One region of the Caldimonas thermodepolymerans genome, then DNA from elsewhere that is predicted to be linked to it. Evidence: predicted binding sites of a transcription regulator. Region 1 holds the regulator's gene; the other holds the start of a gene.
What was found. The regulator FNR, encoded in region 1, switches genes on or off when oxygen is low (the NO sensors DNR and NnrR bind a similar motif). The targets are predictions, from matches to a motif close to TTGATNNNNATCAA.
Positions count from the first base shown of each region.

Region 2: a site for FNR is predicted at 8,771-8,784, ahead of IS481_RS17555 (universal stress protein). Genes of this name have one in related genera too.

Region 1 is NZ_CP064338.1:2,253,645-2,265,324, forward strand. Features, by position in the region: gene dmpG (4-hydroxy-2-oxovalerate aldolase) at 1-716, shown strand, start outside; gene IS481_RS10555 (2-hydroxymuconate tautomerase) at 745-936, shown strand; gene IS481_RS10560 (RcnB family protein) at 1,041-1,439, shown strand; gene icd (NADP-dependent isocitrate dehydrogenase) at 1,537-2,790, opposite strand; gene IS481_RS10570 (sulfite exporter TauE/SafE family protein) at 2,913-3,581, opposite strand; gene hemN (oxygen-independent coproporphyrinogen III oxidase) at 3,581-4,966, opposite strand; gene fnr (fumarate/nitrate reduction transcriptional regulator Fnr) at 5,172-5,891, shown strand; gene IS481_RS10585 (hypothetical protein) at 5,952-6,242, opposite strand; gene IS481_RS10590 (FixH family protein) at 6,254-6,568, opposite strand; gene ccoG (cytochrome c oxidase accessory protein CcoG) at 6,591-8,054, opposite strand; gene ccoP (cytochrome-c oxidase, cbb3-type subunit III) at 8,078-9,013, opposite strand; gene IS481_RS10605 (cbb3-type cytochrome oxidase subunit 3) at 9,035-9,178, opposite strand; gene ccoO (cytochrome-c oxidase, cbb3-type subunit II) at 9,189-9,815, opposite strand; gene ccoN (cytochrome-c oxidase, cbb3-type subunit I) at 9,844-11,292, opposite strand; gene ccoS (cbb3-type cytochrome oxidase assembly protein CcoS) at 11,321-11,521, opposite strand; gene IS481_RS10625 (heavy metal translocating P-type ATPase) at 11,534-11,680, opposite strand, start outside.
Region 2 is NZ_CP064338.1:3,713,244-3,724,923, reverse strand. Features, by position in the region: gene IS481_RS17595 (CaiB/BaiF CoA transferase family protein) at 1-921, shown strand, start outside; gene IS481_RS17590 (ABC transporter substrate-binding protein) at 918-1,904, shown strand; gene IS481_RS17585 (cupin domain-containing protein) at 1,936-2,949, shown strand; gene IS481_RS17580 (fumarylacetoacetate hydrolase family protein) at 2,946-3,818, shown strand; gene IS481_RS17575 (PDR/VanB family oxidoreductase) at 3,823-4,785, shown strand; gene IS481_RS17570 (fumarylacetoacetate hydrolase family protein) at 4,826-5,677, shown strand; gene IS481_RS17565 (fumarylacetoacetate hydrolase family protein) at 5,744-6,595, shown strand; gene IS481_RS17560 (MmgE/PrpD family protein) at 6,756-8,291, opposite strand; gene IS481_RS17555 (universal stress protein) at 8,890-9,312, shown strand; gene IS481_RS17550 (hypothetical protein) at 9,391-9,588, opposite strand; gene IS481_RS17545 (alkaline phosphatase D family protein) at 9,742-11,319, opposite strand; gene IS481_RS17540 (DMT family transporter) at 11,289-11,680, opposite strand, start outside.

The DNA.
Region 1 (11,680 bases):
CGATCCGCGTGGCGACGCACTGCACCGAGGCCGACATCTCCGAGCAGCACATCACGCTGGCGCGCAAGATGGACATGGACACGGTCGGCTTCCTGATGATGGCCCACATGGCCAGCCCCGAGAAGCTGGTCGAGCAGGCGAAGCTGATGGAAAGCTACGGCGCCAACTGCGTCTACGTGACCGACTCGGCCGGCCACCTGCTGCCCGACACCGTCAAGGCCCGGGTCGGCGCGGTGCGCGAGGCGCTCAGGCCCGAGACCGAGGTGGGCTTCCACGGCCACCACAACCTGGCCATGGGCGTGGCCAACTCGATCGCCGCGATCGAGGTCGGCGCCAGCCGCATCGACGCGGCGGCCGCAGGCCTGGGCGCGGGCGCGGGCAACACGCCGATGGAAGTGCTGGTCGCGGTGTGCTCGCTGATGGGCATCGAGACCGGCGTGGACGTGTTCAAGATCCAGGACGTGGCCGAGGACCTGGTCGTGCCCATCATGGACTTTCCGATCCGCATCGACCGCGACGCGCTGACGCTGGGCTATGCCGGCGTCTACGGGTCCTTCCTGCTGTTCGCCAAGCGCGCCGAGCAGAAGTACGGCGTGTCCGCGCGCGACATCCTGGTCGAGATGGGCCGCCGCGGCATGGTCGGCGGCCAGGAAGACATGATCGAGGACACCGCGCTGACGCTGGCGCGCCAGCGCGCCGAACGACGCGCCGCCTGAGGGCGCACCCTGACCGGAGGACATCCCCATGCCGTTCGCACAGATCTTCCTGATCGAAGGACGCACCGAGGAACAGAAGAAGGCGGTCATCGAGAAGGTGACCCAGGCGCTGGTCGAGGCGGTCGACGCCCCGGCGGCCAACGTGCGCGTGCTGATCACCGAGGTGCCGAAGGAGAACTGGGGCATCGCCGGCGTGTCGGCGAAGGCGCTGGGGCGCTAGCGCCGCCCGGTTTCACGCAACTTTACAAAGCGGCAGCAGGCAGACGCATGGCGTAAAGGATGCGTCCGGATACTGGCTCCATCGACAACCCGAAAGGAGCACAGATGATGTCCAAGCGCAGCCTCATCGCCATCGCCACCCTCGCCGCCCTCGGCCTGCAGGCAGGGCTGGCCCAGGCCCAGCCGCGCGAGCGGCACGATCGTGCCCCCGCGCCCGTGGTGCATGTACATCATCACGTCCACACGGTCCACCACCCCGCCCCGCACGCGGGCAAGGGCAAGCCGCCGGCGCATGCACGCCACCAGGTCAAGGCCCCGCCGCGCTGGCGCCCGGGCGACCGCCTGCCGGCCGTCCATCGCGCCCCCGCGCACGTGGTCAAGGACTGGCGCCACCACCGCCTGAGCGCGCCGCCGCGCGGCCATGAGTGGGTGCGCGTCGGCACCGACTTCGCGCTGGTCGCCGTGGCCTCGGGCATCATCGCGCAGATCGTCGTCAACCTCTGACGCACGCCCTGCCCGGAAAACAAAAAGCCCCGCTTCCGAGGAAGCGGGGCTTTTTTCGTCCGGCGTCGCCGCCCGGGCGGGCCCGGGCGGCGGACGATCACATGTGGTCGATCATCACCTGGCCGAAGCCCGAGCAGCTGACCTGGGTCGCGCCGTCCATCAGGCGGGCGAAGTCGTAGGTCACCTTCTTGCTCTGGATGGCCTTTTCCATCGAGCTGATGATCAGGTCGGCGGCTTCCTTCCAGCCCATGTGGCGCAGCATCATCTCGGCCGACAGGATCTCGGAACCGGGGTTCACGTAGTCCTTGCCGGCGTACTTCGGCGCCGTGCCGTGGGTGGCCTCGAACATCGCGACCGAGTCGGACAGGTTGGCGCCCGGGGCGATGCCGATGCCGCCGACCTGCGCGGCCAGCGCGTCGGAGATGTAGTCGCCGTTCAGGTTCAGCGTCGCGATCACCGAGTACTCGGCCGGACGCAGCAGGATCTGCTGCAGGAACGCGTCAGCGATGGCGTCCTTGATGACGATGTCCTTGCCGGTCTTCGGGTTCTTGAACTTGCACCACGGGCCGCCGTCGATCAGCTCGGCGCCGAACTCGCGCTGCGCCAGGGCATAGCCCCAGTCGCGGAACGCGCCTTCGGTGAACTTCATGATGTTGCCCTTGTGCACCAGCGTCACCGACGGCTTGTCGTTGTCGATGGCGTACTGGATGGCCTTGCGCACCAGGCGCTCGGTGCCTTCCTTGGAGACCGGCTTGATGCCGATGCCCGAGGTTTCCGGGAAGCGGATCTTCTTGACGCCGAACTCGTCCTGCAGGAACTTGATCAGCTTCTTGGCCTTGTCGCTCTGGTAGTCGAACTCGATGCCGGCGTAGATGTCTTCCGAGTTCTCGCGGAAGATCACCATGTCGACCTTCTCGGGCTCCTTGACCGGCGAGGGCACGCCCTTGAAGTAGCGCACCGGGCGCAGGCAGACGTACAGGTCCAGCTCCTGGCGCAGCGCGACGTTCAGCGAGCGGATGCCGCCACCGACCGGGGTGGTCAGCGGGCCCTTGATCGAGACCACGTATTCGCGCACGGCATGCAGCGTCTCCTCGGGCAGCCACACGTCCGGGCCGTACACCTTGGTCGACTTCTCGCCGGCGTAGACCTCCATCCAGTGGATCTTGCGCTTGCCACCGTAGGACTTGGCCACCGCAGCGTCGACCACCTTGATCATCACGGGCGTGATGTCAAAGCCCGTACCGTCACCCTCGATGTAGGGGATGATGGGGTTGTCGGGAACGTTGAGCGAGAAGTCCGGGTTGACCGTGATCTTCTGGCCACCCTCGGGCACCTTGATGTGCTGGTACATGTGAGAAAGCTCCGCGCGAACGGGTTGAGGAATTTTTATGCGGCCGGACTCGACCACCATGCGGCAGCGGCCCGAACCGGCAATTCTAAGTCACTGGCGCCGCCGCAGGCGGGCGCGCCCGCTCAGCACAAGGCCGGGACGTGGTCGGGCCACAGGCCGTGGGCCACGGCCCAGATCGAGGCGCCGGCCAGCGCCAGCCCGGCCAGCCGCACCGCCCAGGCGCCCGGCGCTCCGCCACAGGCCCGGAAGCGCCGCCACAGCGCCGGCCCGAGGTGCAGGCTGACCGCCGAGCCGGCGGCAAAGGCGGCCATCACCGCCGCCCCTTCCCAGGCGGTGGAGGCCAGCGCAGCCACCACCAGCCCCGAGTACAGCAACCCGCACGGCAGCAGGGTCCACAGCGCCCCGGCCAGCGCCGGCCAGCGGCGCTCGTCCAGTCCCAGCGTGCGGTGCCGCACCGCCTGCCAGACCCGGTGCGCGCCCTGGTCCACCCAGCGAGGCTGCCGGCCGAGCCAGACCAGGCTCAGCCCGAACACGATCACCGCCAGGTGGAACATGGCCCAGAACGGGCGCAGCAGCGCGGCGTGCTGGGTGGTCCAGGCCAGCGCCTGCACCGAGGCGGCGACCACCGCCCCGGCGGTGGCGTAGCCGGCCACCCGCCCCGCCTGGAAAGTCCACAACCGGCGCGGGGTGCAGCCGATCCCGGCCGTGGCCGCCCCGCACATCGCGATGCAGTGCGGGCCGCCGGCCAGGCCCATCAGCAACCCGGTGAGGACGAGGCTGGAGGCGGCCATCAGATGATCTTGGAGAAGCGCTCGCGGCTGCGGTCGGCCTGCAGGTAGCGGTCGAACACCATCGCGATGCCACGCACGAAGTACCAGCCGGTCGGGGTCACGCGCAGCCCGTCGGGCTCGATGGTCACCAGCCCCTGCTCGGCCATCTGCTCCATCTGCGCCATCTCGGCAGCGAAGTAGCGCCGGAAGTCGATCAGGTGCGCCACCTCGATGGACTCGAACACCACGTGGCCCTGGCACATCAGCGCCATGATGACGGCGCGGCGCAGCAGGTCGTCGCGCGACAGCGCCAGGCCGCGCACCACCGGGAACTGGCCGTGGCGCAGCGCGTCGTAGTACTCCGGCAGGGTCTTGGCGTTCTGGCTGTAGGTCGGCCCCACCCGGCCGATCGCCGACACGCCCAGGCCCAGCAGGTCGCAGTCCGGCTGCGTGCTGTAGCCCTGGAAGTTGCGGTGCAGCCGGCCCTGCCGCTTGGCCGCGGCCAGCGCGTCCGAGTGCAGCGCGAAGTGGTCCATGCCGATGTAGTCGTAGCCGCGCGCCAGGAAGGTGGCGATGGCGTTGGACAGCATCGCGATCTTGTCACGCGCGGCGGGCAGCTCGGCCGCGTCGATGCGCCGCTGCGGCTTGAAGCGCTGCGGCAGGTGCGCGTAGGCATACAGCGCGATGCGGTCGGGCCGCAGCTCGCCGATCTGCTGCAGGGTGCGCGCGAAGGACTCGGGCGTCTGCCGCGGCAGACCGTAGATCAGGTCGGCGTTGATCGAGTCGAAGCCCAGCTCGCGCGCCGACTGCATCAGCGCCGCGACGCTCTCGTAGGGCTGCACCCGGTGCACCGCCTTCTGCACGTCCGGGTCGAAGTCCTGCACGCCGAAGCTCAGGCGGTTGAAGCCCAGGCTCGCCAGGTGCGCAAGGCGCACGGGCGTGACGGTGCGCGGGTCGACCTCGATGGAGTATTCGCCGCCCGGCACCAGCCGGAACGCGGCGCGCAGCCGCCCCATCAGGCGTTCCAGCTCCGCGTCGCTGAGGAAGGTCGGGCTGCCCCCGCCGAAGTGCAGCTGCGACACCGACTGCCCGGTGCCCAGCACCTGGGTGTGCAGCTCGATCTCGCGCTCCAGCGCGTCCAGGTACTCGGCGGCGCGCTCGTGGTGCTTGGTGATGACCTTGTTGCAGGCGCAGTAGTAGCACACCGATTCGCAGAACGGGACGTGCACGTACAGCGACAGCGGCGCGCGCCGCCCGCCCACCGCCCCCGCCGCGCTGGCGCGCTGCTCCAGGGCCTGGCGGTACTGCTCCGCCGTGAAGGCCTCCACGAAGCGGTCGGCCGTCGGGTAGGAGGTGTAACGCGGGCCGGGCACGTCGAAACGGGCCAGCATCTCTTGCGTCAGCATGGGCACAGCGGTCGGGTCCATGTCGGGCACTGTGCCAGAGCCGGATGGCGCCGACTTGACACACCTCAAGGGGGATGCGGGCGGCCGAAGGAACAATGGCACGACGCTTGAGGGCCATCATGTCGCTCGACGGGAGACCTCCCCGGCCGCCGGCCGCGCGCATGCCCCGAGCCCGACCCTGACCGCGAAGCAAGGTGCGCGTCCGATGATGAAGCTGAACGAACTCAAGGTGGCCTGCTCCAGCTGCAACCTGCGCGAGCTGTGCCTGCCGGTGGGACTGTCCCGGCCGGAACTGGAAAAGCTCGACACGCTGGTGGCCAACCGGCGCTCGGTCAAGCGCGGCGAGGCGCTGTTCCATGCGGGCGACCCGTTCCAGTCGCTGTACGCGGTGCGCACGGGCTTCTTCAAGACCTGCGTCTCGTCCGAGGACGGCCGCGACCAGGTCACCGGCTTCCAGATGGCCGGGGAGCTGCTGGGGCTGGACGCGATCAGCCAGGACCGCCACACCTGCGACGCGGTCGCACTGGAGGACTCGCAGGTCTGCGTGATCCCCTACCACCAGCTGGAAACCCTGTCGCGCGAGTTCAACGACCTGCAGCGGCAGTTCCACAAGATCATGAGCCGCGAGATCGTGCGCGACCACGGCGTGATGCTGCTGCTGGGCAGCATGCGTGCGGAAGAGCGCCTCGCGGCCTTCCTGCTCAACCTGACGCAGCGCCTGCAGGCGCGCGGCTTCTCGCCCTCCGCGCTGGTGCTGCGCATGACGCGCGAGGAGATCGGCAGCTACCTCGGGCTCAAGCTCGAGACCGTCAGCCGCACCTTCTCCAAGTTCCAGGACGAAGGCCTGCTCGAGGTGAAGCAGCGCCACATCCGCATCATCGACCAGGACGGCCTGCGCCGCCTGGTCAACGGCGGCACCTGCTGAAGCGCCCGGGCAGGCCCGGCGCCCTGCCCCGGGGTCCGCGCGCCCCCGCCCCCGGCATGCTCAGCGCGCCGGAGAGCGCGGGCAGACGTCCGGGCGACCGTCCACCGGCAGCGGGCAGCGATTGATCTCGAACGGCGACATCGACAGCATCGTCGTCAGCGCACTGGAGCCCATCGTCACGGCCCAGAACACGAAGAAGCTGAGCGTGTAGACGGCCGACCGGGACAGCTCCAGCGGCGCACCGCCGAAGGTGTGCAAGTCCTCCGGGTCGACCATCGCGAAGACCAGCATCTCCAGCACCCCGGCCGCCAGGAAGGCGGGCCAGGCGATCCACATCCAGCGCTGTTTCATCGTCGTCTCCTCTACGGCTTGCCGCCCGCGGCCCCGTCATCCGGGGCCGGCGTGGCGGCGTGGTTGCGTGCCTGCAGCGCAGGTCGCAGCGCCGCCGCCTCGGCGGCCTCGCGTTGCTGCGCCAGCGTCTTGTTGATCTCGATGCCACGCCGGTAGTAGTCGTCGGCCACCACCGGGTCGGGCCGCGCCACCGCGATCATCACGGTGGCCACGCCGGCCACGACCACGGCGGCCGGGCCGCCGACCACCAGCCACATCATCGGCTCCCGCCACCAGGCCCGGGAGCGGGGTTCGACAGCGGGGGCGGAAGCGATGGTGGTGTTCATGGAAGGACTCCGGAAGGTGCCGTCAGCGCGGCACCAGGAAAGTGGATTTCTCGGTCACGGTGCGCGCCGGCTCGTCGTCGCTCGCCAGCCGCTCGATGTGGAACCAGATCGTGCTGGAGCGCCCCTGCAGCTCGTAGCCGGCCTCGGGCGGCAGCTGCACGCGCACGGCCAGCCAGCGGGCTTCGGCCGGGCCGACCTCGACCTGCGGATCGGATGCCACGGCCAGGCCGGGCAGCCCGTCGACCGACACGCGATAGCGTTGCACCGCTTCCGTGCCGTTCATGACCTGCAGGCGGTAGACGTTCTCGATGTAGCCGTCCTCGACGATGCGCGCCAGCGCACCGCGGTCGCGGATGACGTCCACCTTGAACGGGCTGCGCAGCGCGATGCTCACGACGAAGGCGATGCTGATGGCCAGCAGGATGGCGCCGTAGATCAGCACCCGGGGCCGCAGCACGCGACGGAACATCTGCGCGCGGCTCCAGCGGTTGGCCATGCCGTTCTGCGTGGAATAGCGGATCAGCCCCCGGGCATAGCCCATCTTGTCCATCACCCCGTTGCAGACATCGATACACGCGGCACAGCCAATGCACTCGTACTGTAGCCCGTTGCGGATGTCGATCCCGGTAGGACAAACCTGTACGCACAGCGTGCAGTCGATGCAGTCGCCCAGGCCCAGCTGCTTCGGGTCGGCCTTGCGCGAGCGCGAACCGCGCGGCTCGCCGCGCTGCTCGTCGTAGGTGATGATCATCGTGTCCTTGTCGAACATCGCGCTCTGGAAGCGCGCGTAGGGACACATGTACTTGCACACCTGCTCGCGCATGTAGCCGGCGTTGCCGTAGGTCGCGAAGCCGTAGAACAGCACCCAGAACCATTCCCAGGGGCCGAAGCCGAACGACAGCGCCGAAGCGGCCAGCGTCTTGATGGGCGTGAAGTAGCCGACGAAGGTGAAGCCGGTCCACAGGCCGATGGCGATCCAGACCGCCTGCTTGGCGGTCTTGCGCCAGATCTTCTCGAAGGTCCAGGGGGCCTTGTCCAGCCGCATGCGGGCGACGCGGTCGCCCTCGATCTTCTGCTCCACCCACATGAAGATCTCGGTGTAGACCGTCTGCGGGCAGGCATAGCCGCACCACAGGCGGCCGGCGACCGCGGTGAAGAAGAACAACCCGAGGGCCGAGATCACCAGCAGCGTGGTGAGGTAGATGAAGTCCTGCGGATACAGGACCAGGCCGAAGATGTAGAACCTGCGCGCGGCCAGGTCGAACAGCACCGCCTGGCGCCCGTTCCATTCCAGCCACGGCAGGCCGTAGAAGACCAGCTGGGTGAACCACACCAGCGCCCAACGCCATCCCATGAACCAGCCGCTGACGGCGCGCGGGTAGATCTTCTTCTGCTTCTGGTACAGGGAGACGACCTGCACCGCGGCGTCGCCGTCTTCGGCATCGGCGGACTGGATCGGGATGATCTTGCGGGGAACTTCGCTCACGAAACGACTTTCTCAGTGCAGCATCACCGTGCTGCGTCAGCCTGCGCGGACTCCATGCCACGCGCGCGGTTGGACAGACCCCAGACGTAGGCGGCCAGCACGCGGATCTGCGGAGCGGTCAGCTTGTCGCCGTGGGCCGGCATCTGGTTGTCGCGGCCGTTGGTGATGGCGGAGATGATCGCCTGCTCACCCCAGCCGTGCAGCCAGACCTTGTCGGTCAGGTTGGGCGCGCCCAGGGCCTGGTTGCCCTTGCCGTCCGCACCGTGGCAGGCGGCGCACACGCCGAACTTGGCCTTGCCGAGCTGCGCGGCGATGCTGTCGTGCGGGCTGCCCGACAGGCTCAGCACGTAGTGGGCGACGTTGCGCACGTCCTCGCTCGTGCCGACGGCCGCGGCCATCGGCGGCATCACGCCGTGCCGGCCGTTGGTGATGGTCTCGATGATGGCCTCGTGCGAGCCGCCATAGAGCCAGTCGTTGTCGGTCAGGTTCGGGAAACCCTTGCTGCCGCGCGCATCAGAACCATGGCACTGGGCACAGTTGTTGACGAACAGGCGCTCGCCGATGCCCATGGCCTGCGCGTTGGCTGCCAGCTGCTCGACGTCCATCGCCTCGAACTGGGCATAGATCGGTTCGATCTGCGCACGCGCCTTCTCGACCTCGGCCTCGTACTGGCTGATCTGGCTCCAGCCCAGCTTGCCCTGGTAGCTGCCCAGGCCCGGGTAGAAGGCCAGGTACACGCCGGCAAAGACGATGGTCAGCACGAACAGGCCCATCCACCAGCGCGGCAGCGGGTTGTTCAGCTCGCGCAGGTCCTCGTCCCAGACGTGGCCGGTGGTGTTGTCGTCGGCCAGCACCTTGCGCTTGCTCGCCAGCAGGAGCAGGACCAGACAGCCGACGATGCCGCCGATGGTCGCCACGGCGATGAAGATCGACCATCCGTTGTGGAAGAAGTCACTCATACGTACTCCTGAGTCCGATCCTCACTCGGACAGGAAGGGAACCTGTGCCGCCTCGTCGAAGCGGCCGCGGTTGCTGCGACGGTAGGCCCACCAGCAGATGCCGAGGAACAGCGCCAGGGACACCACCGTGACGATGGAACGCAGGTCGTTGATGTCGATGTTCATGACGGTGTCCTCACTTCAGCGCGGTGCCGAGCACCTGCAGGTAGGCGACCACGGCATCCAGCTCGGTCTTGCCCTTGACCGCCTCGGCGGCGCCTTCGATCTCCTCGTCGGTGTAGGGCACGCCGACCTTGCGCAGCGCCTTCATCTTGGGCGCCAGCTCCTCGGGCTTGAGCGGCGCGGTGGCCAGCCAGGGGTACGCAGGCATGTTCGATTCGGGCACCACGTCACGCGGGTTGATCAGGTGCACGCGGTGCCATTCGTCGCTGTAGCGGCCACCGACACGGTGCAGGTCCGGGCCGGTGCGCTTGGAGCCCCACTGGAACGGGTGGTCGTACACGAACTCGCCGGCCACCGAGTAGTGCCCGTAGCGCAGCGTCTCGGCGCGGAACGGACGCACCATCTGCGAGTGGCAGTTGTAGCAACCCTCGCGGATGTAGACGTCACGCCCGGCCAGCTGCAGCGGCGTGTAGGGCTTGAGCCCCGCCACCGCCTCGGTGGTCGACTTCTGGAAGAACAGCGGCACGATCTCGACCAGACCGCCGACCGACACCACCAGGATGATCAGCAGGATCATCAGGAAGTTGTTGGTCTCGATCTTCTCGTGCGAGAAGGTATCGGGGGTGTGTTGGGTAGCCATTTCTTGTCCTTGAATCGAAGACCACACCTCAGGCCTGGGCCGGCACGGCCGGCACCACGGGGCGGTTGCCCAGCCCCTGGCGCACCGTCATCACGGTGTTCCAGGCCATGATCCCCATGCCGCCCAGGTAGAGCACGCCACCCAGCAGACGGATCACGTAGAACGGATAGGTGGCCTTGACGCTCTCGACGAAGCTGTAGACCAGCGTGCCGTCGGGGTTGACCGCGCGCCACATCAGGCCCTGCATCACGCCGGCAATCCACATCGCGGCGATGTAGAGCACGATGCCGATGGTTGCCACCCAGAAGTGCAGCTCGATCGCGCGCACGCTGTACATCTTCTTCTGGCCGAACAGGCGCGGGATCAGGTAGTACAGCGAACCCATCGAGATCAGGCCCACCCAGCCCAGCGCGCCCGAGTGCACGTGGCCGACGGTCCAGTCGGTGTAGTGCGACAGCGCGTTGACCGTCTTGATCGACATCATCGGCCCCTCGAAGGTCGACATGCCGTAGAAGGACAGCGAGACGATCAGGAACTTCAGGATCGGGTCGTCACGCAGCTTGTGCCAGGCACCCGAGAGGGTCATGATGCCGTTGATCATGCCGCCCCAGCTCGGCGCCAGCAGGATCAGCGAGAACAGCATCCCCACCGACTGCGCCCAGTCGGGCAGCGCGGTGTAGTGCAGGTGGTGGGGGCCAGCCCACATGTAGGTGAAGATCAGCGCCCAGAAGTGCACGATCGACAGCCGGTAGCTGTAGACCGGGCGCTCGGCCTGCTTCGGGATGAAGTAGTACATCATCCCGAGGAAGCCCGCGGTCAGGAAGAAGCCCACCGCGTTGTGGCCGTACCACCACTGCACCATCGCGTCCTGCACGCCGGCGTAGGCCGAGTAGCTCTTCAGGAAGCTGACCGGGATCGCCGCGCTGTTGACCAGGTGCAGCAGTGCCACGGCGATGATGAACGCGCCGTAGAACCAGTTGGCCACGTAGATGTGCTTGACCTTGCGGATGCCCACGGTGCCGAAGAACACGATGGCGTAGGCGACCCACACCAGCGTGATCAGCACGTCGATCGGCCACTCGAGCTCGGCGTACTCCTTGCCGCTGGTGTAGCCCAGCGGCAGCGTGACGGCCGCCGCGACGATCACCGCCTGCCAGCCCCAGAACGTGAACGAGGCCAGCTTGGGCAGGAACAGCGCCGTCTGGCAGGTGCGCTGGACCACGTAGTAGCTGGTGGCGAACAGCGCACAGCCGCCGAAGGCGAAGATCACGGCATTGGTGTGCAGCGGTCGAAGTCGGCCGTAGCTCAACCAGGGGATGCCGAAGTTGAGTTCGGGCCAGGCAAGCTGCGCGGCGATCCACACGCCGACCAGCATGCCGACCACGCCCCAGACCACGGCCATGATGGCGAACTGACGAACGACCTTGTCGTTGTAGTTCACCGCTGGCAGCGCGGCAGTTGTCGAAGTGGCACTCATGGAACCTCTCACTTTATGAATGGCTGAATCATTGTTGGCGAGCGGTCTCCGGGGCGCCTTGATCGCCATCAACCGTTGCGCGAACAGGCGGTGCGTCGTCCCAGAGAATGCGCTCGCCTTCGCGTTCGACGTTGTCGAACTGCCCGCTCTTGAGGGCCCATGCGAACAGGCCCAGGATGCACAGGACCAGCACCACCGACAGCGGCACCAGCAGGAACAGGATGTCCATCGTCGAGGCCTTTCAGCGTGTGGCCGGTGCGGTGTTCGCCACCGGCACCGGGAGCGATGCGGCCGGCTCGAGGCCGCGCGTCAGGCGCCAGGCATTGAGCACGACCAGCAGCGAACTTGCGGCCATGCCGAGGCCGGCCAGCCACGGCGGCATGTAGCC
Region 2 (11,680 bases), 1.5 Mb from region 1:
CTCGAGAAGGCCGACGTGCTGATCGAGAACTACCGTCCCGGCGTGCTCAAGCGCCTGGGCTTCGGCGACGACGTGCTGCAGGAGCTGAACCCGCGCCTGGTGCGCTGCTCGATCACCGGCTTCGGCGCCGACGGCCCGTACGCGAACCGTCCCTGCTACGACGCGGTGGCGGTGGCGCTGGGCGGCCTGGCCAGCCAGATGCTGGACCCGAACGAGCCGCAGGTCTACGGCCCGACGATCGCCGACAACATCACCGGCATGTACGCCGCCTACGGCGTGCTGGGCGCGCTGGTGCGCCGCAACGTCACCGGCAAGGGCGCGCGTGTGGAGGTCAACATGCTGGAGACCTCGATCGCGTTCTCGCCGGAAGGCTTCGCGCAGTACACGCGCCTGGGCATGGTGCCCAACTCGCAGACCCGCGTCGCGATCTCGCAGTCGTACGCCTTCACCTGCGCCGACGGCAAGCTGTTCTCGGTGCACCTGTCGTCGGTCGACAAGTTCTGGCAGGCCTTTGCCGGCGTGCTGGAGCGTCCCGACCTGCTGCAGGACCCGCGCTTCGCGACCCCGCAGTCGCGCACCAAGCACTACCAGGAGCTGCGCGCCGAAGTGGCCGCGATCGTGCGCACCCGCACGCGCGCCGAATGGTTCGAGCGCCTGGAAGCCAGCGACGTGCCGTTCGCGCCGGTCAACACCGTGCCCGAGGTGATGGAAGACCCGCAGGTCAGGCACCTGCAGATCTTCCACGAGACCACCCACCCGCAGGTGGGCAAGCTGACGCTGATGCACCGTCCGGTGCGCATCGACGGCGAGCGCGGCCCCGACGACCGTCCGCCGCCGATGCTCGGCGAGCACGGCGAGGCCCTGCGCCGCGAGTTCGGCCTCAACCCTGCACCCGTCAAGACCCAGACCCCATCCGCATGAGCAAGCTGACCCTTTCCGTTGCCATCGGCAACTACGACCGTTGCCGTCCGCTGCTCGACGGCGACGTGCAGATCGACGGGGTGAACCCCGTGTTCATGACGCTGCCGCCGGAGGAGATCTTCTTCCGCGCCTTCCGCGGCCGCGAGTTCGACATCTGCGAGCTGTCGCTGTCGAGCTCCACCGTGCAGACCGCCAACGGCAACTTCCCCTACGTCGGGCTGCCGATCTTCCTGTCGCGCGCGTTCCGCCAGACGGCCGTGTACGTGCGCACCGACCGCATCAAGTCCCCCGAGGACCTGCGCGGCAAGCGCATCGGCCTGCCCGAGTACCAGCTCACCGCCAACGTCTGGGTGCGCCAGTTCCTCGAGGACGACTACGGCATCAAGCCCTCGGACGTGACCTGGGTGCGCGGGGGCATCTCGCACGCCGGGCGTCCCGAGAAGATCAAGCTGAACCTGCCCGCGGACGTGCGCCTGGAAGACGCCCCCGAGGGCGAGACCATCTCCAGCCTGCTGGCCAAGGGCGAGATCGACGCGTTCGTCGCGCCGCGCCCGCCCGACGTGCCGCCGGGCACGCCCAACATCGGCTGGCTGTTCCCGGACCCGGTGGCCGAGTCGATGGCGTACTACCGGCGCACGCGCATCTTCCCGATCATGCACATCCTGGGGGTGCGCCGCGAGCTGGCCGAGCAGCACCCGTGGCTGCCCGGGGCGATCTGCAAGGCGTTCGAGCGTGCCAAGCAGCAGGCCTACGAGCACCTGGCCGACACCTCGGCCACCAAGGTGCTGCTGCCGTTCTTCGAGGTGCGCATGGCCGAGGCGCGTGCGCTCATGGGCGAGGACTACTGGTCCTACGGCATCGACGCCAACCGCCACGTGCTGGAGACCTTCTTCCGCACCCACCACAGCCAGGGCCTGTCCTCGCGACTGGTGACCCCGGAAGACCTGTTCCATCCCGGCACGTTCGAGAGTTTCCGCCTCTGACGGGAACCGCAAGAAAAAAGGAGACCCCACCATGTCGCTGACGAACGAAGACGTCCTGCGCCGCTGGCACGAGGCGCGCCTGGCCCCGCTGTGGGAGAGCCCCAACGCCCACAAGGAGGCTGCCCCGCCGATCCCTGCGCACATCTGGCGCTGGGAAGAGATGCGCCCGCTCATCGAGCTGGCCTTCCAGGAGCAGTCCCCCGCGGCCGTGCAGCGCCGCGTGCTGCAGATGTGGAGCCCCGCATCGCAGTCGCTGGCCGACGAGTTCACCTGCGGCAACGTGCTGGCGGCCTACCAATGTCTGCTGCCCGGCGAGACCGCGCGGCCGCACCGCCATCCGATGAACGCGCTGCGCTTCATGCTCGAGGGCAGCGGCGTCATCACGCTGGTGGACCGCAAGGAATGCCCGATGGAGTTCGGCGACCTGGTGCTCACGCCCGGCATGACCTGGCACGAACACCGCCACGACGGCAAGGTGCCGGTCGTGTGGCTGGACGTGCTGGACGTGCCGCTGCACCTGAAGATCGGCACGGCAATGTTCGAGCCGGGCCCGATCCACGACAACCCGGTGACGATGCCCGACGCCTGCTTCGCGTCGCCCAACATCCTGCCGGCCGTCACCTACGGCCGCGCCGACCACTCGCCGGTGTTCCGCTACCCCTATGCCGACGCGGTGCGCGCGCTGCAGGCCGCGCCCGAGTCGCCCGATGGCGCCCGCCGCATCCGCTACGTCAACCCGCTCAACGGGGCCAGCGCGATGGCGGTGCTCGAGTCGACGATGATGCAGATCGACGGCGGCGTCACCACCAAGCCGATGCGCACCAACGCCAGCCTGGTCTGCGCGGTGGTCGAAGGCGAGGGCGAATCCCGCATCGGCGACCAGACCCTGCGCTGGAAACAGCGCGACGTGTTCACGATCCCGCAGCGTGCCTGGGCGTCGCACACCGCCTTCGGCGCCGGCGCGCGCATCTACATCGTGTCGGATGCCGACATGCTGCGCCGCCTGGGCCTGCTGCAGGAAGAAATTCAGGAGAACGCTGCATGAAGATCTGCTGGTACGACGACGACCGCCTGGGCGTCGTCCAGGGCGATCAAATTTTCGACGTCACGGCCGCGCTGCGCGTGCTGCCGGCCCCGCAGTACCCCGCCGGCTGCAAGGCCCAGGGTGACCTGCTGATTGCCAACCTCGACGCCGTGCGCGCCGAGATCGAGCGCGTGCTGCCGCAGGCCGCCGCGCGCCCGCTGGCCGGCGCGAAGCTGCTGTGCCCGGTGGCGCAGCCCGGCAAGATCATCGGCGTGCCGGTGAACTACGCCGACCACGTCGCCGAGGCCAAGGCCGACGCGGCCACCTTCACGACCCGCTTCACCGGCTCGATCGAGGAGCAGGGCCTGTTCCTGAAGGCCACCAGCTCGCTGATCGGCTGCAGCGAGCCGGTGCAGGTGCACCTGCCCAACCGCCTGACCCACCACGAGATCGAGCTGGGCCTGGTGATCGGCAAGAGCGCCAAGAACGTCAAGGCCGAGGACGCGCTGTCCTACGTGGCCGGCTACGCGATCGCGCTGGACATGACCGTGCGCGGCGGCGAGGACCGCTCGATGCGCAAGTCGGTCGACACCTACTCGGTGCTGGGCCCGTGGCTGGTCACCGCCGACGAGATCGCCGACCCGCAGGCGCTGGACCTGGAGCTGACCGTCAACGGCCAGCCGCGCCAGCGTTCCAACACCGCGAAGATGATCATGTACATCGCGCAGCAGATTGCGTGGGCCTCGACTTTCTACACGCTGATGCCGGGCGACATCATCATGACCGGCACCTGCGAAGGCGTCGGCCCCGTGGTGCCGGGCGACCGCATCCATGCCCGCGTAGAGGGCATCGGCGAGATGGACGTGGACGTCGTTGCGGCAGGAGCCTGACACCATGAGCGAACAAAGCCTCGACCGCGTCCCGGTGCGCCTGCAGTCGGTGCGCTACGCCGCGCGCGACACGCACCTGTACGAGTTCGTGCGCCTGGACGGCCAGCCGTTCCCGTCGTGCACCCCGGGCGCGCACATCGACGTGCACCTGCCCAACGGCATCACGCGTGCGTACTCGCTGGTCGAGTCCGGCGAGCAGCGCCGCAGTCTGGTGGTCGGCGTCAAGCGCGACCCCAACAGCCGCGGCGGCTCGCGCTGGCTGCACGAGCAGGCGCGCGTCGGCATGGAGCTGCACGTCTCCGGCCCGCGCAACCACTTCCCGCTGCTCGAGGACGCCAGCCACACCGTGCTGGTGGCCGGCGGCATCGGCATCACGCCGATCTGGTGCATGGCGCAGCGCCTGAAGGCGCTGGGCAAGCCGTTCACGCTGTACTACTCGGCCCGCTCGCGCGCCGACATGGCCTTCCTCGAGGAAGCGCAGGCGCTGGGCGACGCCGCGCACCTGCACTTCGACGACGAGGCGGGCGGCGTGATGGACATGGCCGCGATCATGAAGGCGGTGCCGGTCGGCGCGCACCTGTACTGCTGCGGTCCCACGCCCATGCTGGACGCCTACGAGGCGGCCGCCAAGGCGGCCGGCCTGCCGGCGGACAACGTGCACCTGGAGCGCTTCACCCCGGTGCAGGCCGCGGCCACCGACGGCAACTACGTCGTGCAGCTGGCGCGCAGCGGCAAGGAGATCCAGATCACGGCCGGCACCACGCTGCTCGAGGCCCTGGAAGCCAACGGCATCTGCGTGGGCGCCTCCTGCCGCGAAGGACTGTGCGGCACCTGCGAGGTGGTCGTGCTCGAGGGCGAGGTCGACCACCGCGACTCGGTGCTGACCGACGCCGAGAAGGCCTCCAACCGCACGATGATGGTCTGCTGCTCGGGCTCGCGCAGTGCGCGGCTGGTGCTGGACCTCTGAACGCATCACGAGAGACAACCCCTAGGAAAACCACGACACCATGCGTTTCGTCACCTACCGTGCCAACGGCCAGGCCAGCTACGGCCTGCTGCGCGGCACCGACATCGTCGACCTGGCCAGCCGCCTCGGCGCCCAGGCCCCCACGCTGCGCGCGCTGATCGAGACCGGCCGCGCCGCCGAACTGGTCGCCCCGCACGCCCAGGCCGCGGCCGACCACCAGCTCGGCCAGGTCGAGCTGCTGCCGGTGATCCCCGACCCGTCGCTGATCGCCTGCATCGGCCACAACTACGAGGCCCACCGCATCGAGACCGGCCGCGAGGTGGTCGGCAACCCCTCGGTGTTCCTGCGCATCCCCGATTCGCTGCAGGGCGCCGACCAGCCGCTGCTGATGCCGCGCGAGTCCGACCGCTTCGACTACGAAGGCGAGCTGGCCATCGTGATCGGCAAGGGCGGCCGCCGCATCCCCGAGGCCGAGGCCTGGGACCACGTGTTCGGCGTGTCCTGCTTCAACGACGGCAGCGTGCGCGACTACCAGCGCCACACCGCCCAGTTCATCCCGGGCAAGAACTTCCCGCTGACGGGTTCGTTCGGCCCGGCGCTGGTCACGCTGGACGAGCTGCCGGCCGACCGCGTGGTCGAGCTGACCACCCGCCTCAACGGCGAGGTGATGCAGAATGCCAAGACCGACCAGCTGATCTTCCCGATCCCGCGCCTGATCGCCTACATCTCGACCTGGGCGACGCTGCGCCCCGGCGACGTGATCGTCACCGGCACGCCGGGCGGCGTCGGCGACAAGCGCAATCCGCAGCGCTTCATGAAGGACGGCGAGGTCGTCGAAGTCGAGATTTCCTCGGTCGGCCTGCTGCGCAACGTCGTCAAGAAAGAAGCCTGAAGGCCGCATGCCGGGCCGGTCACGGCCCGGCGGCCTGCCATGCCCCCATCCCGCGAGATTGAAGCCATGAAACTCCTCCGCATCGGTGCGAAAGGCCAGGAACGTCCGGCGCTGCTGGACGGCGAAGGCCGCCTGCGCGACCTGTCCGCCCACATCCCCGACGTCACCGGCGCCACCATCGGCCCCGAGTCGCTGGCCCGCCTGCGCGCGCTGGATCCGGCCTCGCTGCCCGTGATCGAAGGCGAGCACCGCGTCGGCGCCTGCGTCGGCAACGTCGGCAAGCTGATCTGCACCGGCCTGAACTACGCCGACCACGCCGCCGAATCGAACATGCCGCTGCCCACCGAGCCGCTGCTGTTCATGAAGGCCACCTCGGCCATCTGCGGCCCCTACGACGACGTGACCCGCCCGCCCGGCGCCGAGAAGCTGGACTGGGAAGTCGAGCTGGCCATCGTGATCGGCTCGCGCGCCAAGCACGTCCGCGAAGCCGACGCGCTGAAGCACGTGGCCGGCTACTGCGTCATCAACGACGTGTCCGAGCGCACCTACCAGCTGGACCGCGGCGGCCAGTGGATGAAGGGCAAGAGCTACGACAACTTCGCGCCGATCGGCCCGTGGCTGGTGACCACCGACGAGATCACCCAGCCCAACGAGCTCGACATGTGGCTGAAGGTCGACGACGTGGTGCGCCAGAACGGCAACACCCGCACGATGGTGTTCAGCGTCGCCAAGGTCGTGTCCTACATCAGCCAGTTCATGACGCTGGAGCCGGGCGACGTGATCGCCACCGGCACCCCGCCGGGCGTGGGCATGGGCATCAAGCCCGAGCCGGTCTACCTGAAGGATGGCCAGGTCATGCGTGCCGGCATCCAGGGCCTGGGCGAACAGTGCCAGCGCGTGTTGCCTTCGCAGGTCTGAAGAGAAGCTGCCCTGTGATTCCTCTCTCACGAGAGCATTTGGAGCCCTCCCTCGCGGAGGGCTTTTTTGTGGGCCGCCGGGACGCGGCGGCCGGTCCTGCGGACGAGGTGGGCTGCCACAAGGCGCGCCCCGGCCGCGCTGGCCGGGGCGCAGGCCGGGATCAGGCCTGCTTGGCGCCGGGGATGACGGCCGCGGCCGTCAGCGCGCCGGCATCGGCCAGCGTGTCCAGGCGCTCGATCTGCTGCAGCAGCGAGGTGGCCTGCGCCGCACCCATGCCGGCGTAGGCGGTGCAGTCCATGAACTTCTGCTGGAACTCGGCGCGGCTCATCGGGTTGTTCGGCTCGCCCTTGGCGTGGCTGACCGTCTTGCTCACCGTGCGGCCGTCCTTCAGGCGCATCTCGATGCGGGTGCCGCCGGGGCCGCCACCCGGACGTGCCAGGCCGGCGTCCTCGACCGCGGTGACGCGCTGCGTGACGGCCAGCAGGTCGGCGCGCTTGAACGCGGCCGGCGCGAAGTGCTCCAGGCCCACCTTGCCGTCGACCAGCGCGGTGGCGACCACCCACGGGTTGCTGAACTGCGCCTCGACCACGGTGGTCGGCACGCGCTTCTTCTCGATCGGGGTGTCCAGCAGCGGGTACTCGCCCGGGCCGTTGTAGATCGTGATGGCCTCGACGTCCGTGGCCTTGAGCTTGTGTTCGTTGACCAGTTGCAGCGCCGCGTCGGCCGCGGTGTGGCTGCCGCGGCACGACGGCCAGGGCTTGAACGACAGGCCCTGCGCCGCGTAGGTGGTGCCCAGGCCCTCGAACAGGATCTCGCGCGAGTAGTTGCGGTTGTGGTACTGGTGGTAGAAGCCGCGGATGCCTTCGAGCACGCCCTTGGCGCCGCGCACGCCGCGCTGCGCCAGGCGCGCGGCCATCACGCCGGCATAGGAGCCGAAGCCCGGGCCCATGCGCTTGGTCAGCGCGCCGTCGACGTGGGCCTGTGCGTTGCCGGCCACCTGGTGCAGCACGATGCCCAGCGCCGAGACCAGCTGGTCGCGGTCCAGGCCCATCAGCTTGCCGGCGACGATGGCCGAGGCGAAGTAGCCGTAGATGCTGGTGTTGTGCCAGCCGAGCTTGAAGCCGTCCACGCCCGGCTGCGACGAGTTGGCCAGGCGGCAGGCGACGTCCGTGCCCAGCGCGATCGCGGTGATCAGGTCCTTGCCGCTGACCTTGCCGAGCAGGTCGGCGGTCGCGAAGGCGGCCGGCACCGTGATGACCGCCGGGTGCACCACCGAGCGTTCGTAGGTGTCGTCGAAGTCCAGCGCGTGCGAGGCGGTGGCGTTGACGCGCGCGGCGTCCTGGGCCGGCACGCGCACGTCGGTGCCCCAGATGCGCGCCTCGGGCTTGCCGCCCATCTCCATCGCGAACTCGCGCAGCTCCAGCGCGCCCGGCTCGCGGGCGCCGGCCAGCGCGATGCCCAGCGTGTCGACGATCTGGTTCTTCGTGACGGCGACGACGTCGGCCGGCAGCTTCTCGTAGGTGGTCTGCAGGCAGTAGTCCACCAGAGTCAGGATGGCGTCCGGGGCGCCCGAGCCGATGCCCACGGCGGGCTTGGCGGGGGCCGCCGCGGTCGAGGCGAGCGCGGGCGACAACGCCAGCGCACCGGCAGCCATGAGGGAGGTCTGGGCGAACGCCCGGCGGTTCATTGCGGTCATCTTGTCTCCTGAATCGTTGTGTCGGGTCGTCCCTGCATGACCTGGGTCGGCGGCCACGGCCTCCCGACGCGGCGCAGTCTGCCGAGCGGCTTGGGCAGGAGCAATGCGAGACGGGCCAAGGCTGCTATGCGGCAGCGCCATAGCTGCGCGCAGCGGGCGCGGAGGAGGGGCCGGGGTAAAAAAACAGCCCGTCCGGAATCGCCCGGACGGGCTCGGAAGTCCTCGGTTAGAAGGACGTCGTTGGGAGTCGGTGGGCGCCGCGCCGCAGGCGGGGTGCGGGGCGTCGGCCCGAATCCGTGTGACAGCAGATGAGCAAACTGTAATCTTGCGCATCGCACGTGACATCCCTCATATGAGGGTACCGTGGCGTCCGCGCCGCACGGCGTGCACCGTGATCTGCAAACGGAGGTTACGGCGCGGTCGCGGCGGCGCGGGGCCGGCCGGCTCGCACGGCGCGCGCCGCGGCCGGCTATCATGGCTTGAGCAAGGTCAACGTGCGGCCGCGACGACGGTGCGATGCTGGGTGAGGTGGTCGCTCGTCAGGGCAGTCCCGGGTGCAGACCGCTTGCCGCTTTCTTCCAACGACAAGGAGCTCACCATGAAGATTCTGATCGCCGTGGACGGCAGTGCCTACACCAAGCGCATGATCGGCTACGTGACGGCCCACGACGAACTGTTCGGCCCGGCGCAGGAGTACACCGTGCTGACCGTGGTGCCGGCGGTGCCCCCGCGCGCGGCGGCCGCGATCGACAAGCAGACCCTGACCGACTACTACGCCGACGAGGCCGAGAAGGTGCTCAAGCCGGTGCGCACCTTCCTGGAGAAGCAGGGCCTGAAGGTCAAGGCCACCTACAAGGTCGGCTCGCCGGGCGACGTGATCCCCAAGACGGCGACGGCCGGCAAGTTCGACATGGTGGTGATGGGCTCGCACGGCCACTCGGCGCTGGGCAGCCTGGTGCTGGGGTCGGTGGCCGTCAAGGTGCTGGCCAACTGCAAGGTGCCGGTGCTGCTGGTGCGCTGAAGCGACGCGACGTCTTGCGGATCGAGCCGGTCGAGGTGCCCTTCGGGCGCCCGGCCGGCTCGCTGTTTTCTGCAGGACTCAGTAGCGCGGCAGGTCGCCGAAGTCGGTCGCGGTCTCGTGCGGCTTGCGGTGGCGCGGCGCGGCGGGCGACGGTTCGGACGAGAGGCGCGCTTCCAGGCCCAGCACGGTGCCCAGGTCGGCCGGGTCCGGCTCCCGGGACGGCTGGTCCGGGTGCAGCAGGGATTGCATCCAGGTCGGGAAAACGAAACTGCCCATGGCGGCCTCTCGGGGTGCGGCGAAGACGGGGAAGAGCTTGCGGTCCAGTGTGCGCCAGCGGTCGCGTTCGCGGTATCCCGAGAAGGAGGGACAAGCCCGTTTTGTTCCCCCCGGTTCACGGGAAGTGTGGCGCGAGCGCCACTGCCCGTGGTCTCAGCGGTCGCGCTGCACGCCGGCGCGGCCGCGCTCGACCGCGTACGCCGCCTGCGTGTGCAGGCGCGCATCCTGCGCGACGGGATGGGCGGTGGCGCGGAACTCGCAGCGTGCCGACGCCGGCGTGAACTCGACCAGCGCATAGCCGCGCTCGTCGCTGCGTGCGTGGACCAGGTCGGGGTTGGCGTAGCGGATCACGCCCATCACGCTTTCGGGCAGGCCGCGCGAGGTCACCGAGGTGGTGACGAACTCGCTGGCCACGACGGGCGAGCGCGGGTCGTTGGGACGCAGGCGCAGCTGGGCGGCGACGTGGCGGTGCACGTCGCCGCCCAGCGTGACGACGTCGCGCACGCCGGCTTCGGCGATGCCGGCCAGCAGCCGTTCGCGGGCACGCGGGTAGCCGTCCCAGCTGTCGCTGTAGACGCTGCGGCCCACCGGCGTGTCCACGCCCCAGGGGCTGATCTGGGTCGACTGGGCGAGCAGCTTCCAGGCGCGCGTGCTGCGGTGCAGGCCGGCCGCGAGCCACCGTTCCTGCTCGGCGCCGAGCAGGCTGCGGCGGTCGTCGACCAGCTCGGCGCAGCGGTGCAGCAGGCGTCCGCCCGACAGCCGCGGGTGGGGGCTGCAGGCCGGGATGCTGCGGTACTGGCGGGTGTCCAGCGTCCACAGCTCGGCCAGCTGGCCCCAGGTGTAGCGGTCGTGGATGCGCATCGCCGGCCCTTGCGGTGCCATCGCCGGCGACACGGGCATGTGCTCGAAGTAGGCCTTGTAGGCGGCCGCGCGCCGGCGCAGGAACGAGGCGGTGTCCAGGTCGAACCAGGAGTGCTCGCCGGCGTAGTCGTTTTCCACCTCGTGGTCGTCCCAGGTCAGCACCCAGGGGTGGGCCGCGTGTGCCGCGCGCAGGTGCGGGTCCAGCTTGTAGGTGGCGTGCCGGCGGCGGTAGGTGTCCAGCCGCGTCGGCGTCGGCCCTTCGTGTGCCCGCACCATGTGGTCGGGGTGGCTGGTCTCGTAGATGTAGTCGCCGACGAACAGCACGAAGTCCAGGTCGCGCGCGGCGATCTCCCGGTGCACCGCGTAGTGGCCCTGCTCGTAGTGCTGGCAGGAGGCCAGCGCCAGCCGCAGCCGCCGCACCGGCTCGTGCTCCGCTGGCGCGGTGCGGGTGCGGCCGATCGGGCTCACCGCATCGCCGCTCATGAAGCGGTAGTAGTAGGTGCGGCCGCTGTCCAGTCCCTGCACCTCGACATGCACGCTGTGCGCGTGCGCCGGCTGCGCGACCGCCTCGCCTGCCCGCACCCGGTGGCGGAAGTGCGCGTCCTCGGCCAGTTCCCAGCGCACCGCGAGCGGCTGCCCGGGCAGGCCGCCTCCCTCGGCGTACGGATCGGGCGCCAGCCGCGTCCACAGCACCACCGAGTGCGGGCGCGGCATGCCGCTGGCCACGCCCAGCGTGAACGGGTAGCCGGTGAAGCGCGGTCGCGCGAAGGCCGGCGCCCGCGCCTGCGGGCCGTCGGCGTCGAACAGGCTGCCCAGCGCGAGCAGCGCGGCGCTGCGGCTCAGCAGGGTGAGGAGGTCGCGTCGTTGCATGGGAGGATGCGGTCGTCGGGCTGGCGATGGTGCCGGATCGCCCAGACGATGCCCGCGGCGAACAGCACCGCCGCGGCCCATTCCAGCGCCGAGGGCCAGCGCTGCTCGTAGGCGAAGCCGTAGGCCAGCGCGAACAGCGTCTCGCTGACGATCAGCTGGCCCGCGAGCGAGGTCGGCAGCCGCTGGCTGGCCAGGTTCCACAGCCAGGTCGCCAGCCACGATGCCCCCAGCCCCATCGCGAGCGAGATTCCCACATAGAGCGCCCATTGCGCGTCGCGTTCCGCAGGCAGCGCCGCGCCCGGCTGCGCCAGCGCGAACAGCGGCAGCAGGCCGAGCAGGGTGGCCAGGCCCAGCAGGTTGG